4 regions of the Candidatus Streptomyces philanthi genome follow, and region 2 is predicted to be linked to each of the others. Evidence: riboswitches for the same ligand, from Rfam matches in the RefSeq annotation. Region 2 holds a riboswitch; each other region holds the start of a gene.
The links. A riboswitch is a leader RNA that binds a small molecule or an ion and turns the genes downstream of it on or off. The one in region 2 is predicted to bind cobalamin.
Positions count from the first base shown of each region.

Region 1: it holds a riboswitch for cobalamin, as region 2 does, so the genes downstream of both, AC51EU_RS08360 (CoA-acylating methylmalonate-semialdehyde dehydrogenase) here and metE (5-methyltetrahydropteroyltriglutamate--homocysteine S-methyltransferase) in region 2, are expected to answer to the same signal.
Region 3: it holds a riboswitch for cobalamin, as region 2 does, so the genes downstream of both, AC51EU_RS01805 (ABC transporter substrate-binding protein) here and metE (5-methyltetrahydropteroyltriglutamate--homocysteine S-methyltransferase) in region 2, are expected to answer to the same signal.
Region 4: it holds a riboswitch for cobalamin, as region 2 does, so the genes downstream of both, AC51EU_RS08505 (ribonucleoside-diphosphate reductase subunit alpha) here and metE (5-methyltetrahydropteroyltriglutamate--homocysteine S-methyltransferase) in region 2, are expected to answer to the same signal.

Region 1 is NZ_JCANQV010000045.1:16,716-19,904, forward strand. Features, by position in the region: gene AC51EU_RS08355 (acyl-CoA dehydrogenase family protein) at 1-107, opposite strand, end outside; gene AC51EU_RS08360 (CoA-acylating methylmalonate-semialdehyde dehydrogenase) at 113-1,612, opposite strand; cobalamin riboswitch at 1,806-1,983, opposite strand; gene AC51EU_RS08365 (class I SAM-dependent methyltransferase) at 2,099-2,968, opposite strand.
Region 2 is NZ_JCANQV010000064.1:4,628-7,816, forward strand. Features, by position in the region: gene aceA (isocitrate lyase) at 1-520, shown strand, start outside; cobalamin riboswitch at 709-925, shown strand; gene metE (5-methyltetrahydropteroyltriglutamate--homocysteine S-methyltransferase) at 1,091-3,189, shown strand, end outside.
Region 3 is NZ_JCANQV010000005.1:38,218-41,406, reverse strand. Features, by position in the region: gene AC51EU_RS01810 (FecCD family ABC transporter permease) at 1-92, opposite strand, end outside; gene AC51EU_RS01805 (ABC transporter substrate-binding protein) at 89-1,072, opposite strand; cobalamin riboswitch at 1,114-1,251, opposite strand; gene AC51EU_RS01800 (peptidoglycan-binding protein) at 1,388-2,728, opposite strand; gene AC51EU_RS01795 (ABC transporter ATP-binding protein) at 3,155-3,189, opposite strand, start outside.
Region 4 is NZ_JCANQV010000046.1:18,300-21,488, forward strand. Features, by position in the region: gene mctP (monocarboxylate uptake permease MctP) at 1-314, shown strand, start outside; gene AC51EU_RS08500 (Uma2 family endonuclease) at 408-995, opposite strand; cobalamin riboswitch at 1,126-1,286, shown strand; gene AC51EU_RS08505 (ribonucleoside-diphosphate reductase subunit alpha) at 1,449-3,189, shown strand, end outside.

The sequences.
Region 1 (3,189 bases), on a different contig from region 2:
TTGTCGCGGTCCCACTCCACGGCGTGCGGGGCGAGCTGGTCCTGGGCGAAGTCGAGGGTGGTCTCGACGAGGGCGAGCTGGTCCTCGGTCAGCATGGTGGTGGTCATCGCCCTCACCCCATGGTCGGCAGGGTGAAGCTCGCGCCCTCCTTGGCCCCGGAGGGCCAGCGCGAGGTGACGGTCTTGGTCCGGGTGTAGAAGCGGATGGCGTCGGGGCCGTGCTGGTTGAGGTCACCGAAGCCGGAGCGCTTCCAGCCGCCGAACGTGTGGTACGCGACCGGCACCGGGATGGGCACGTTGACGCCGACCATGCCGGTGTCCACCCGCCGGGTGAAGTCGCGCGCGGTGTCCCCGTCCCGGGTGAAGATCGCGACACCGTTGCCGTAGGGGTGCTCGCTGGGCAGCCGCAGCGCCTCCTCGTAGTCGGCGGCGCGCACCACGCACAGCACGGGGCCGAAGATCTCCTCCCGGTAGACCCGCATCGACGGGCTCACCCGGTCGAAGAGCGAGGCGCCCGCGAAGAAGCCGTTCTCGTGGCCGGGCAGGGTGAAGCCCCGTCCGTCCACGACGAGTTCGGCGCCCTCGTTGACGCCGATGTCGACATAGCGGCGTACCCGGTCGACGGCGTCCCGGCCGACGAGGGGACCGAAGTCGGCCCCGGGGTCGTCGGACCTGCCGACGCGCAGCGTCCCGATCCGTTCCTTGAGGCGGGCGACCAGGGCGTCCGCGGTGCGCTCGCCGACCGGCACCGCGACGGAGACCGCCATGCAGCGCTCGCCGGCGGAGCCGTAGCCCGCGCCGATCAGGGCGTCCACCGCCTGGTCGAGGTCGGCGTCCGGCATCACGATCAGATGGTTCTTGGCGCCCCCGAAGCACTGGGCGCGCTTGCCGTGCGCGGCGGCGGTGGCGTAGACGTGCGAGGCGACCGGGGTGGAGCCGACGAAGCCGATCGCGCCGACCCGGGGATCGGTCAGAAGGGTGGCGGCCGCCTCCTCGCCGCCGTTGACGACATTGAGGACGCCCGGCGGCAGGCCCGCCTCCAGGAACAGTTCGGCCAGCCGCAGCGGCACCGACGGGTCGCGCTCCGACGGCTTGAGGACGAAGGAGTTTCCGCAGGCCAGCGCGGGCGCGGCCTTCCACAGGGGGATCATCGCGGGGAAGTTGAACGGCGTGATGCCCGCGGCGACACCGACGGGCGCGCGCAGGGAGTGCACATCGATGCCCCGGCCCGCGTTGTCGGTGAACTCGCCCTTGAGGAGGTGCGGGATGCCCGCGGCGAACTCGACGACCTCCAGCCCGCGCTGGATGTCCCCGTGGGCGTCGGCCACGGTCTTGCCGTGCTCGGAGGAGAGCAGCCGGGCCAGCGCGTCCCGTTCCCCCTCGACCAGTTGGAGGAAGCGCAGGAGGACCCGGGCGCGGCGCTGCGGGTTCCACTCGCCCCATTCGCGCTGCGCCCGGACGGCGTCGGCGATCGCCGCCGCGGTGTCGGCGCGGCCGGCGAGCGGCACCCGCGCCTGGACCTCGCCGGTGTTGGGGTCGTGCACATCGCCGTACGTCCCCGAGGTGCCCGGGGTGTGCTCGCCGCCGATGAGATGCGTCAGTTCACGGACCATGGATGCCTGCTCTCGTCAGGTGAGATCCGGGATGGCGCGCCCGTCACCAAGGACCGGGACCGGTGGGGTGCCGGGCGCGGGAACACGTCGGCCCGAAGGCCGTCAGGCGGGGCGGAAGACCGCCCGCGGGGCCGGATCACCAGGATCACGGGTGCGCACCGGTGCCATGCGTGTCTGCTCCATCCTCGTGGACAACACGGAACGTTCCGCGGCCGGTATCCTGACTCCCGGATCTCCGCGCGCTCCCCGGCCTTCCCGGCGGTTCCTCCGCCAGTGGCCTTTCCTGCCAGACGAGCGCACTCCCCGGTCACAGTGGCGGGACCGTGCCGGACTCGCACCGGCTTCCCTGCACCGCGGACCTTGTACTCCGACGATATAGTTGGACGTCCTAGTAAGTCCAGCCCTCACCTCCCGCACGCCGAGTCCGGCCCGGCATGCCGAGGGCCCGGGTCAATGGCCCGGGCCCAGGTGGCACGCGGTCCGCCCTCAGTCCGTGGCGTCGTCCGGCCGCACCGCGCGCAGCGCGTACAGCATCGGGACGATCGGCCGCTCCGGGGGCAGCCGCCACCAGCCGTTCTCCGCCGGCACCATCTCCTCGAAGCGGCGCCACGGCACCCGGTCCGTCTCCCGCAGCAGATCGATCCGCAGCCCCGCCCCGACCAGCGCCGAGACCACCTCACCGAGGCCGTGCCGCCACTCGTAGCACGTCGTCGCGCCGTCGAGCGCCGGCCCGTCGGTGTAGGTGACGGGCGCGTCGCTGCGCAGCGGCCCGCGGCCCGCCATGTAGTCGTGACGCAGAAGGAGTTGCTGGTGCTCCGGCAAGGCGGGGTCGGCGGACAGGCCCAGCGAGTCCAGCAGCGGGTGGAACTCCACCAGGTACAGGGTGCCGCCCGGCCGCAGCAGTCCATGGACGACACGGGCCCAGCGGGGCAGGTCCGGGAGGTAGCACAGCGCCCCCTTGCCCGTGTAGACCACGTCGAACCGCCGCCCGTCCAGCGCCTCGCCCGCCCGGTGGACGTCGGAGCGGACGAACTCCATCCGCCGCCCGCCCTCGGCGGCCAGCCGGCGCGCCTCGGCGACGGCGGCCCCCGAGATGTCCAGGCCCACCGTCCGTGCGCCCCGGTCGGCGAACGCCGCGGTCTCCGTGCCCAGATGGCACTGGAGGTGCAGGACGTCCCGCCCTTCGAGACCTCCCAGGTCCTCCCACTCGAAGGGCGCGAACCAGTCCTCCGCGGTCCGCGTGCCGTTCAGCCCGTAGAAGGCGCTGGCCACATGGACGGGCGTACGGGCGTCCCAGTTCGCCTCGTTGGCCCGCACCATCTCCTCGACCGTCGGTCCACTCGTCTCTGTCTCCATCCGCCCCTTCTACCTCTCCGGGCCACGGGCGTACCAGGGTTCGTACCGCATCCGGCCAACCCTCCGGCGCCGGAGGGGAGTTCCGATGGCGGGGAGTTGCGTGCCGTTGGCCTGATTTGCCCGTACCCGCTCCGGGGGGCCGCGCACACCGCCCGTCCGGGGACGCGGGCGGTGTGCGCAATTGACTGCCCCTGCCACCTGCAACAACCGCTGATCAGTGG
Region 2 (3,189 bases):
GGGCTTCCACCGGGTGCGCAACGGCATGGCGCCGGTCATCGCCCGCGGGCTGGCCTACGCCCCGTACGCCGATCTCCTCTGGGTCGAGACCGGCACCCCCGACCTGGCACAGGCCCGCGAGTTCGCCGAGGCCGTCCACGCGCGGTACCCGGACCAGAAGCTCGCCTACAACTGCTCGCCGTCGTTCAACTGGAAGGCCGCCCTGGACGACGACCAGATCGCCAAGTTCCAGCGCGAACTGGGCGCCATGGGCTACGCGTTCCAGTTCATCACCCTGGCCGGTTTCCACTCCCTCAACCACGCCATGTTCGACCTGGCACGCGGCTACGCCGAGCACGGCATGACCGCCTATGTCGACCTCCAGGAGCGCGAGTTCGCCTCCCAGGCGGACGGTTTCACCGCGGTGAGGCACCAACGCGAGGTCGGCACCGGCTACTTCGACCTGGTCTCCACCGCCGTCAACCCCGCCTCGTCCACCACGGCGCTGACCGGGTCGACCGAGGAGCAGCAGTTCCACTAGGACCGGTGCGGCGGACGTCCCGCCGCCGGCCCCAGGGGCGCCCCGCCCGAGCGGGGGCGTACGGCCGTCCCCGTACGCCCCCGCTTCGCCGTCCCTCCCCCGGGAGAACCCGGCGCACCCACCGTCCGCGTGTGCCACGTCACCCTCCGCTTCGCGGGCGTACTCCCCCACATCGCGTGCGAGCGCTTAGGGTGGGCGGTGCAGCTGGTTCGCCCCGTCCGCCAGACGGGAGCGTCGCAAGAGGGAACCCGGTGGGAATCCGGGACTGCCCCGCAGCGGTGAGCGGGAACGACCGCCGTCATACGCACTGGGTCCGCCACGGGCCCGGGAAGCGACGGCCAGTAGGTGTCCTCCCCCGAGGACGTGCCCGCGAGTCCGAAGACCTGCCATCTGCCCGTGCGTGAGCCTCTCCCGCACGGACATCCCGGTGACCTCGAGGGCGGGTCGGCGTACATACCAGGCGGAGGACGGCGCCGTGCCGCGCGCGGTCGTACCCGCCGGGTCCGTCACCCTTCGCGCTCTCGTCCCGCCGCCGGGATCTCAGGGATTCATCTCGCGAAGGAGATCTCCGTGACCACCCAGCCCGCAGCCGCGGCAGCACGGGCCACCGTGTACGGCTACCCCCGCCAGGGACAGCACCGGGAACTGAAGAAGGCGATCGAGGGCTACTGGAAGGGCGCCGTCACCGCCGACGCCCTCCGCGCCACCGCCGCCGACCTGCGCCGTACCCACTGGCGTCAGCTGGCCGACGCCGGTATCGACGAGGTCCCCACGGGTGACTTCTCGTACTACGACCACGTCCTGGACACCACCGTCATGGTGGGCGCGATCCCCGCGCGCCACCGGGAAGCCGTCGCCGCCGACCCGCTCGACGGGTACTTCGCGATGGCGCGCGGCACCCAGGACGTCGCGCCACTGGAGATGACCAAGTGGTTCGACACCAACTACCACTACCTGGTACCCGAACTGGGACCGGAAACGGTGCTCACCGCCGACTCGTCGAAGCAGACCGGCGAGTTGAAGGAGGCCCTGGCCCTGGGCCTGACGCCCCGGCCGGTCCTGGTCGGCCCGGTCACGTATCTGCTGCTGTCCAAGCCCGCGCCCGGCGCGCCCGCGGACTTCGACCCGCTCACCCTCCTGGACCGCCTGCTCCCCGTGTACGCGGAGGTCCTGGCCGATCTGCGCGCGGCCGGCGCCGAGTGGGTGCAGCTGGACGAGCCCGCCCTGGTGCAGGACCGCACCCCGGCCGAACTGGACGCCGCCCGCCGCGCCCACCACGCCCTGGGCGCGCTCACCGACCGGCCGAAGCTGCTGGTCGCGTCGTACTTCGACCGTCTCGGGGACGCCCTGCCGGTGCTGGCCAAGGCCCCGGTCGAGGGGCTGGCACTGGACTTCACCGAGGCCGCGGCCGCCAACCTGGACGACCTCGCCGCCGCGGGCGGGCTGCCCGGCAAGCGGCTGGTCGCCGGTGTCGTCAACGGCCGCAACATCTGGGTCAACGACCTGGAGAAGTCCCTCGCCACCCTCGGCACGCTGCTGGGTCTCGCGGACCGCGTCGACGTGTCCGCGTCCTGCTCCCTGCTGCACGTCCCCTTCGACGCGGCCGCCGAACGGGACATCGACCCGCAGATCCTGCGCTGGCTCGCCTTCGCCCGGCAGAAGACCGCCGAGATCACCGTGCTGGCCCGCGGGCTGAGCAGCGGCCGGGACGCCGTCGCCGGGGAGCTGGCGGCCAACCGCGCCGACATCGCCTCCCGTACGCACTCGCCCCTCACCCGCGACCCGGAGGTCCGCGAGCGGGCCGCCGCCGTCACCGACGCCGACGCGCGCCGCTCCCGGCCGTACGCACAGCGGGCCGCGGCGCAGCGCGCCCGCCTCGGACTGCCGCTGCTGCCGACCACCACCGTCGGCTCCTTCCCGCAGACCGCGGAACTGCGCGCCGCCCGCGCCGACCTGCGCGCCGGCCGGATCGGCACCGCCGGCTACGAGGAGCGCATCAGGGCCGAGATCCAGGAGGTGATCTCCTTCCAGGAGAAGACCGGTCTGGACGTCCTGGTGCACGGTGAGCCGGAGCGCAACGACATGGTCCAGTACTTCGCCGAGCAGCTCACCGGCTACCTGGCGACGCGGCACGGCTGGGTCCAGTCGTACGGCACCCGCTACGTCCGGCCGCCGATCCTCGCCGGGGACATCTCGCGGCCCGAGCCGATGACGGTGCGCTGGACGACGTTCGCGCAGTCGCTGACGAAGCGGCCGGTCAAGGGCATGCTGACCGGCCCGGTCACGATGCTCGCCTGGTCCTACGTCCGCGACGACCAGCCGCTGGGCGACACCGCCCGGCAGGTCGCGCTGGCCCTGCGGGACGAGGTGAACGACCTGGAGGCGGCCGGGACGCCCGTCATCCAGGTCGACGAGCCGGCGCTGCGCGAGACGCTGCCGCTGCGCGAGGAGGGCCGCGCCGGGTACCTGGCGTGGGCCACCGAGGCGTTCCGGCTGACCACCGGCGGGGTGCGGCCGGACACCCAGATCCACACCCATATGTGCTACGCCGAGTTCGGTGACATCGTCCAGGCGATCGACGACCTCGACGCCGATGTCATCAGCCTGGAGGCCGCCCGCTCCCACATGCAGGTCGCCCGCGAACTGGCCGCCCACGGCTATCCGCGCGA
Region 3 (3,189 bases), on a different contig from region 2:
GCCAGCCCGGCGACCGCCGAGGCGGCCAGCAGCACCACGAGGCCCGTCAGCACCAGCGGGAAGCGGGCCGCCGCGGGGAGCGGGGGCCTCATGCGGAACGCGGGTGGAGCTGCGCGGCCAGGTCCTCGACGGCGTCGGCGACGCGGACGCCGAGGACGGCGGAGGACAGCGGGAGCACCGCGAACCGCTTGTTCCTGATCGCCGGGACGTCGGCGAGCGCCGGGTCGTTCAGCAGACGCTTCTTCTTCGCCTCGACGCTCGTCCCGCCGTAGTCGTAGATCACGATGACCTCGGGCCCGCGGTCGATGACCTTCTCCCAGGAGACGGCGGAGAAGACCTTCCCGATGTCGCCGAAGACGTTCCGGCCGCCCGCCAGGGTGATGATCTGGTTGCCGATGCCCCGGCCGCCCGCGGTGAACGCGCTGCTGTCGCCGGAGTCGTACACGAGGACCGAGGGCCGGTGCACGCCCTTGAGGCGCTTGGTCACCGCGTCGATCCTCCCCTGGAGCCGCGCGACCAGCCTCTCGCCCCGCTCCGGGACGCCGAAGGTGCGCGCGACCTGGCGTATCTCGGTGGCCAGTTGCTCCGTGCCGACCGGGCCCTCGGCGCAGTTCTCGACGTTCAGCCGGGTGGCGATGCCGGTCTTCCGCAGCGTGGCGCGGTCGAGTCCGGCGCCCTTGTCGAAGGCGCTGGTGTAGCCGCCGTAGACGAAGTCCGGGTTCGCGCCCAGGAGGACCTCCTTGGACGGGTACTTGCCGGCGAGCACCTTCAGCCCCGCGTACGCGGACCGGTACTCCGGGAGGATCTTGTCGTCCAGGTACGCGGTGCCGGCGATCCGGTCGCGCAGCCCGAGGGCGAGCAGGATCTCGGTGGCGTGCTGGTTCATGGTGACGGCACGGTGGGGCGGCTGGGTGAACGTGGTCCGCTCACCGCAGTTGGTGACCGTGTACGGGAACCCTTCCGTCGTGCTCCGCCCACCCTTCGCGCCCTGCTCCGGCGCGCCGCAGGCGGCCACCGGGAGCACCAGGAGGAACGGGAGCAGCGCGCGCAGCGCGGCCCGGGGTCCGGACATGACGTTCTGCCTCTCCTGGGGAAGTCCTCGTTCCCCTGGTCGTACGGAGAAGGCGGCACGTCAGTGTCTGGCTCCCGGGGCCGCGGGGCTCCCGGTCACAGTGGCGGGACCGCACCGGATTCACACCGGTTTCCTGTCCTGCACCGCCTGGGGTTGGTGCGCACAGTGTGCCAGACGCTTCTCCCGGGACACCGTCCGGCTCCGCACCGGCCCAACGCGCGGTCAGCGGGGGCCGGTCAACGGCAGGCGAAGCCGCGCGGGGGCGGTGCGGTGCCCGGCGGGCCGGGGCAGGCCCGCCGGGCACCACGCGGGTGGTCAGCGGAAGAGGCGCTTCCAGGTTTCCGGGCCGGGGTAGCCGTCGGCGTCGGCGCCGCGCCAGCCCTGGGACCGTTGGAACGCCTCGACGTTGCGGCGGTCGGACTCGCTCCAGCGGGGGCCGGGGCCCTGGGAGTAGTGCTTGCCGAAGCCCTTCTTCACCAGTTGCTTCCCGAGCCGGGAGACATGGGCGTTGTTCGCGCCGGGGCGGAAGTACTGCTTACCGGGGAACGCCGTGGACTGGCCGCTGCCCGAGCCGCCGCCGGACGTGCCGCCGGAGCCGCCGGACGAGCCGCCGACGTTCTTGCCCGTGCCGTCGACCAGGTAGCGCCAGGTGGCCGGGCCGGGGATGCCGTCGGCCTCCGCCCCGGACCAGCCCTGGGCCTTCTGGAACGCCTGGGTGGCCTTGCGGTCGGAGTCGGACCACCGGGGGCCCGGACCCTGCGAGTAGAACTTCCCGGCACCGCGCTTGACCAGCATCTGCCCGAGCTTGGTGACGTTCGCGTTGTGGGCGCCTGGGCCGAAGGACGACGCGCCCGGGAACGCGTTGCCGCCGCCTCCGGTGTTGCCGCCCTCACCGCCGGAGGTGACCACGTTCTTGTAGCGGTAGGGGACGTACTTGGCGGAGTTGGAGGTGTACGCGTAGGGGAGGGTCCGCTTGACCGCCCCGAGGCCGCCGGCCTCCTCCATCACCACGTACCGGGTGCGGGCGCTGTCGGCCCAGCCGGCGAAGAGCACCACGTGCGAGCCCTTCTCGGGGTTCGCCGGGTTGTGGTAGAGCAGCATGTCGCCGGGCTGGAGCTGGCTCTTGGAGATCCGGACGCCGTACTGGTGGATGTCGCCGGTCCAGTGGTTGCCGGACAGGCCCCAGGCCATGGAGATGAAGCCGGAGCAGTCCTGCCGGTAGCCGTCCGACCAGTAGCCGTTCCAGACGTACGGCACCCGGGCGTCCACCCAGGTCTGGGCGCGGGCGAGGATCTGCTGGCGCGTCAGCGACAGGTCGTGGCCCGCCGTCCGCGCCAACTGCCGGCGGCCGTGCAGCGGCCCCGGGTCGCCCTGCGGGTTCGCGGCCCTGGTGGCCGCGGCGGGGACGGCCGGGACGGACGCGGGGGAGGCGGTGATGGGGGACGTGGTGGTGCTGTGGGCCGGGGCGGGCGTCGCGGTGGCCGCGAACGAGGCTCCCGCACCGCCCAGCAGCGTGGCCCCGGTCAGGGTCGCCACGGCGGCGATGTCGCGGCCCCGTACGCCGCGGCAGCCGGTGTCCTCGGTGCGCTGGAGCCGGCATCCGGGGCATGTACAGGTGTCGAGGGGTATGTCGACGAAGGTGGGGGCTGCCGTCATCGTGTGACCTGCTTCCTGAGGGGACGGGGGAGGGGCGGCGGTACGCGCCCGCCGTTCCGGGCGGGCGCAGGGGGGCCGGCGACGACCGTGCCGGTCACGGCCGGTGCAGCAAGGCCGGGCATCTGGCTCACCTCGCAGTCGATGGGTGCGTACGCCCCGGATCCGGGCAGGCGGGAGCGCGTCCACCCATGATGATCATGATCGAGGTTCATCCTAGAATGAGGTGAAAGCGGACCGAAAGAGCGTTTAAGTCTTTTGTCTGTTTCGGTATCTGGCGCTCGATGTGTTCCAACGGCCCGGAAGCCGCTGTGACCTGGCCGTCCCGGCTCCCGTTCCGTCGTCGCCGTGAGGATGAGACGAGGGGCCGGCCCGCACGGACACCCCGGAGGCCCCTCCCGGGCTTCGCGCCGACCGCCCCCGACCGCGCTACGAGCGGACTCCCGCCGATTCGCCCGGTGGCC
Region 4 (3,189 bases), on a different contig from region 2:
TCGCCGGCTGGGCCGCGGGCATGATCTACGGCACGCTCGCGGCGTACGGCGTGGCCAGCCCGACGCAGGCCCACTTCGGTGGTTCGAGCGCCGAGATCCCCGGCATCGGCCAGATCGGCTACATCGGTCTCACCGCCTTCGTCCTCAATGTCGTGGTGACGGTGGTCCTCACCCTCGTCCTGCGCGCCGTGAAGGCCCCCCAGGGCACCGACGAGACCAGCCCCGCCGACTACACCGCCGACGCCGGCGACACGGGCGTACGCACCACCCCGCCCCGCCCGGCCGAGGACGCGGGCGTCCCGACCGGGCACTGAGCGGTACGGGCCGTCGCGTCCCCTGCGGGGGGGCGCGGCGGCCCTGGCCTGCGCGGCCGGCCACCGGGGGCCCGGCTCACCGGGCGGGCCGGGTCACCGCACCCAGTCCTTGAGCGCCTCCGTCTCCAGCGTGATGCCCACCGGGTCCGGCAGCGCGAGCGTCCTGCCGAACGGCACGGTGTGCACGTCCGCATAGCGGACGCCGTCCGGCTCGCTGAACACCGTCGCCTCGCACGCCTCCCGGTCGATCAGCAGAAACACCGGAATACCGGTCTCCGCGTAGGCGCGGGGCTTCTCGACACGGTCGCGCCGGTCGGTGTCGGAGTCATAAGAGGTGACTTCGACGACCATCAGGACCGGGGCGGGGTCGGCCCACTCGCCCTGGCCGACGAAGGCACCGCTGCGCGCGAGCGAACCGTCCGGGCGGGCCCGGCCGCCCCGGTACTCCTCCACCTTGAGCCCTTGGTCAGGGTAGAGCCACAGCTCCGGCCTCGACTGGAGGCAAATGCGCATCAGCCACTCGATGATCCGCCCGTGGTCCCCGTCCGGCACGGCCTTGCTCCTGATCTTCCCGTCGATGAGTTCCAGCCGCGCGCCCTCCTCGGAGCGCGCGAGTATCGCGGCGGCCTCTTCGAAGTACTCGGCGAGAAGCCCGTGCGGACGGTCGGCGAGCGCGGTCATGGAACCCTCTCCTTACTGCCTCGGGCGGAGCAGAGAACGTACGGCCGACGATAGCCGAGGGCACTGACAGGCACCGCTCGATCACACGCGACACACAAGATGTGGTGGCGCCTGCACGGCCCAACACAAGATGTATGCTCGTGCTCGCTGTCGCCGCAGGGGAATCCGGTGCGAGTCCGGAACTGTCCCGCAACGGTGTACGTGTGCGCACATTTCGCCTGATCCCGTCCCGGACGTGGTCACGGCTGCGCGCCCGTGAGTCCGAGGACCTGCCGACGGTACGGCCGCGCCGTCCCCGGCGCGGGCGTCGATACGTCCGGGCCCCGAGGGTTGGGCCGGTGGACGCCGCGCGGTGTGCCCGCGCGCCCGCGGCCGCGGCCGGGGTGCGCACGCCCCCGTGCGCGCCCGTCGAGTTCCCCCTCCCGGCCTTCGTCGAGTGAGGGAGAGCAGCACGTGACCATCGCGCCATCGGAGCCCGTGTCGGACACCGGGGCCGTACCGCCCGCCGCCACCACGCTCCCCGCCGGGAACCTCCCCGCCCCGGACGCCGGTGACGGCCCGGGCACCGCCCTGCTCCGCACCCTGACCGAGCTGACCGCGGACCTCACCGCGACCGACCCCGGCAAGGTCGCCGCCGCCGCGCTGCGCGGCCGGCACCCCGGCTCCGACGAGGCCGGGCTGCGGGACCTCGCCATCGAGGCCGCGGCCGGTCTGATCGGCGACGAGCCCCAGTACTCCCGGCTCGCCGCCCGGCTGCTCACCCTCGCCATCGCCGAGGAGGCCGCGGGCCAGGGCGCCGACGCGTTCTCCGCCTCCGTCGCCACCGGCCACCGCGAGGGCCTGATCGCCGACCGCACCGCCGCCTTCGTCGCCACCCACGCGGACCGGCTGGACGCCCTTGTCGAGGCCGCGCTCGCCGACGGCGCCGACGACCGCTTCGGCTACTTCGGCCTGCGCACCCTCTACTCCCGCTACCTGCTGCGCCACCCCGTGACCCGGAAGGTCGTGGAGACGCCCCAGCACTTCCTCCTGCGGGTGGCCTGCGGCCTGGCCGAGGACGACGGCGAGCGGGCGCTGGCGGACGTCGCCGAGCTGTACCGCCTCACCAGCACCCTGTCCTACCTGCCCTCCTCCCCCACCCTCTTCAACTCCGGCACCCGGCACCCGCAGATGTCCTCCTGCTATCTGCTGGACTCCCCGCTGGACGAGCTGGACTCGATCTACGACCGCTACCACCAGGTCGCCCGGCTCTCCAAGCACGCCGGCGGCATCGGTCTGTCGTACTCCCGCATCCGGGCGCGCGGCTCGCTGATCCGGGGCACCAACGGGCACTCCAACGGCATCGTGCCGTTCCTGCGCACCCTGGACGCCTCGGTCGCCGCGGTGAACCAGGGCGGCCGCCGCAAGGGCGCCGCCTGCGTCTACCTGGAGACCTGGCACGCGGACATCGAGGAGTTCCTGGAGCTCCGCGACAACACCGGTGAGGACGCCCGCCGCACCCACAACCTCAACATCGCCCACTGGATCCCGGACGAGTTCATGCGCCGGGTCGCGGACGACGCCGACTGGTCGCTGTTCTCCCCGGTCGACGTCCCCGGGCTGGTGGACCTGTGGGGCGAGGAGTTCGACACCGCGTACCGCGAGGCGGAGGCCGCGGGCAAGGCCGTCAAGCAGATCCCGGCGCGGGCGCTGTACGCGCGGATGATGCGGACGCTCGCGCAGACCGGCAACGGCTGGATGACGTTCAAGGACGCCGCCAACCGCACCGCCAACCAGACCGCCGAGCCCGGCCGGGTCGTCCACTCCTCCAACCTGTGCACCGAGATCCTGGAGGTCACCGACGACGGGGAGACCGCCGTCTGCAACCTCGGCTCGGTCAACCTCGCCGCGCACCTGCGCGAGGACACCGCCGACTGGCGGGAGGCGGTGGACTGGGAGCGGCTGGACGCCACGGTGCGGACCGCGGTGACCTTCCTCGACCGCGTGGTGGACATCAACTTCTACCCGACCGAGCAGGCCGGCGCGTCCAACGCCCGCTGGCGGCCGGTCGGCCTGGGCCTGATGGGGCTCCAGGACGTCTTCTTCCGGCTGCGGCTGCCGTTCGACTCGCCGCAGGCGCGGGAGCTGTCGACCCGTATCTCCGAGCGGATCATGCTCGCGGCGTACGAGGCGTCCGCCGATCTCGCCGAGCGGC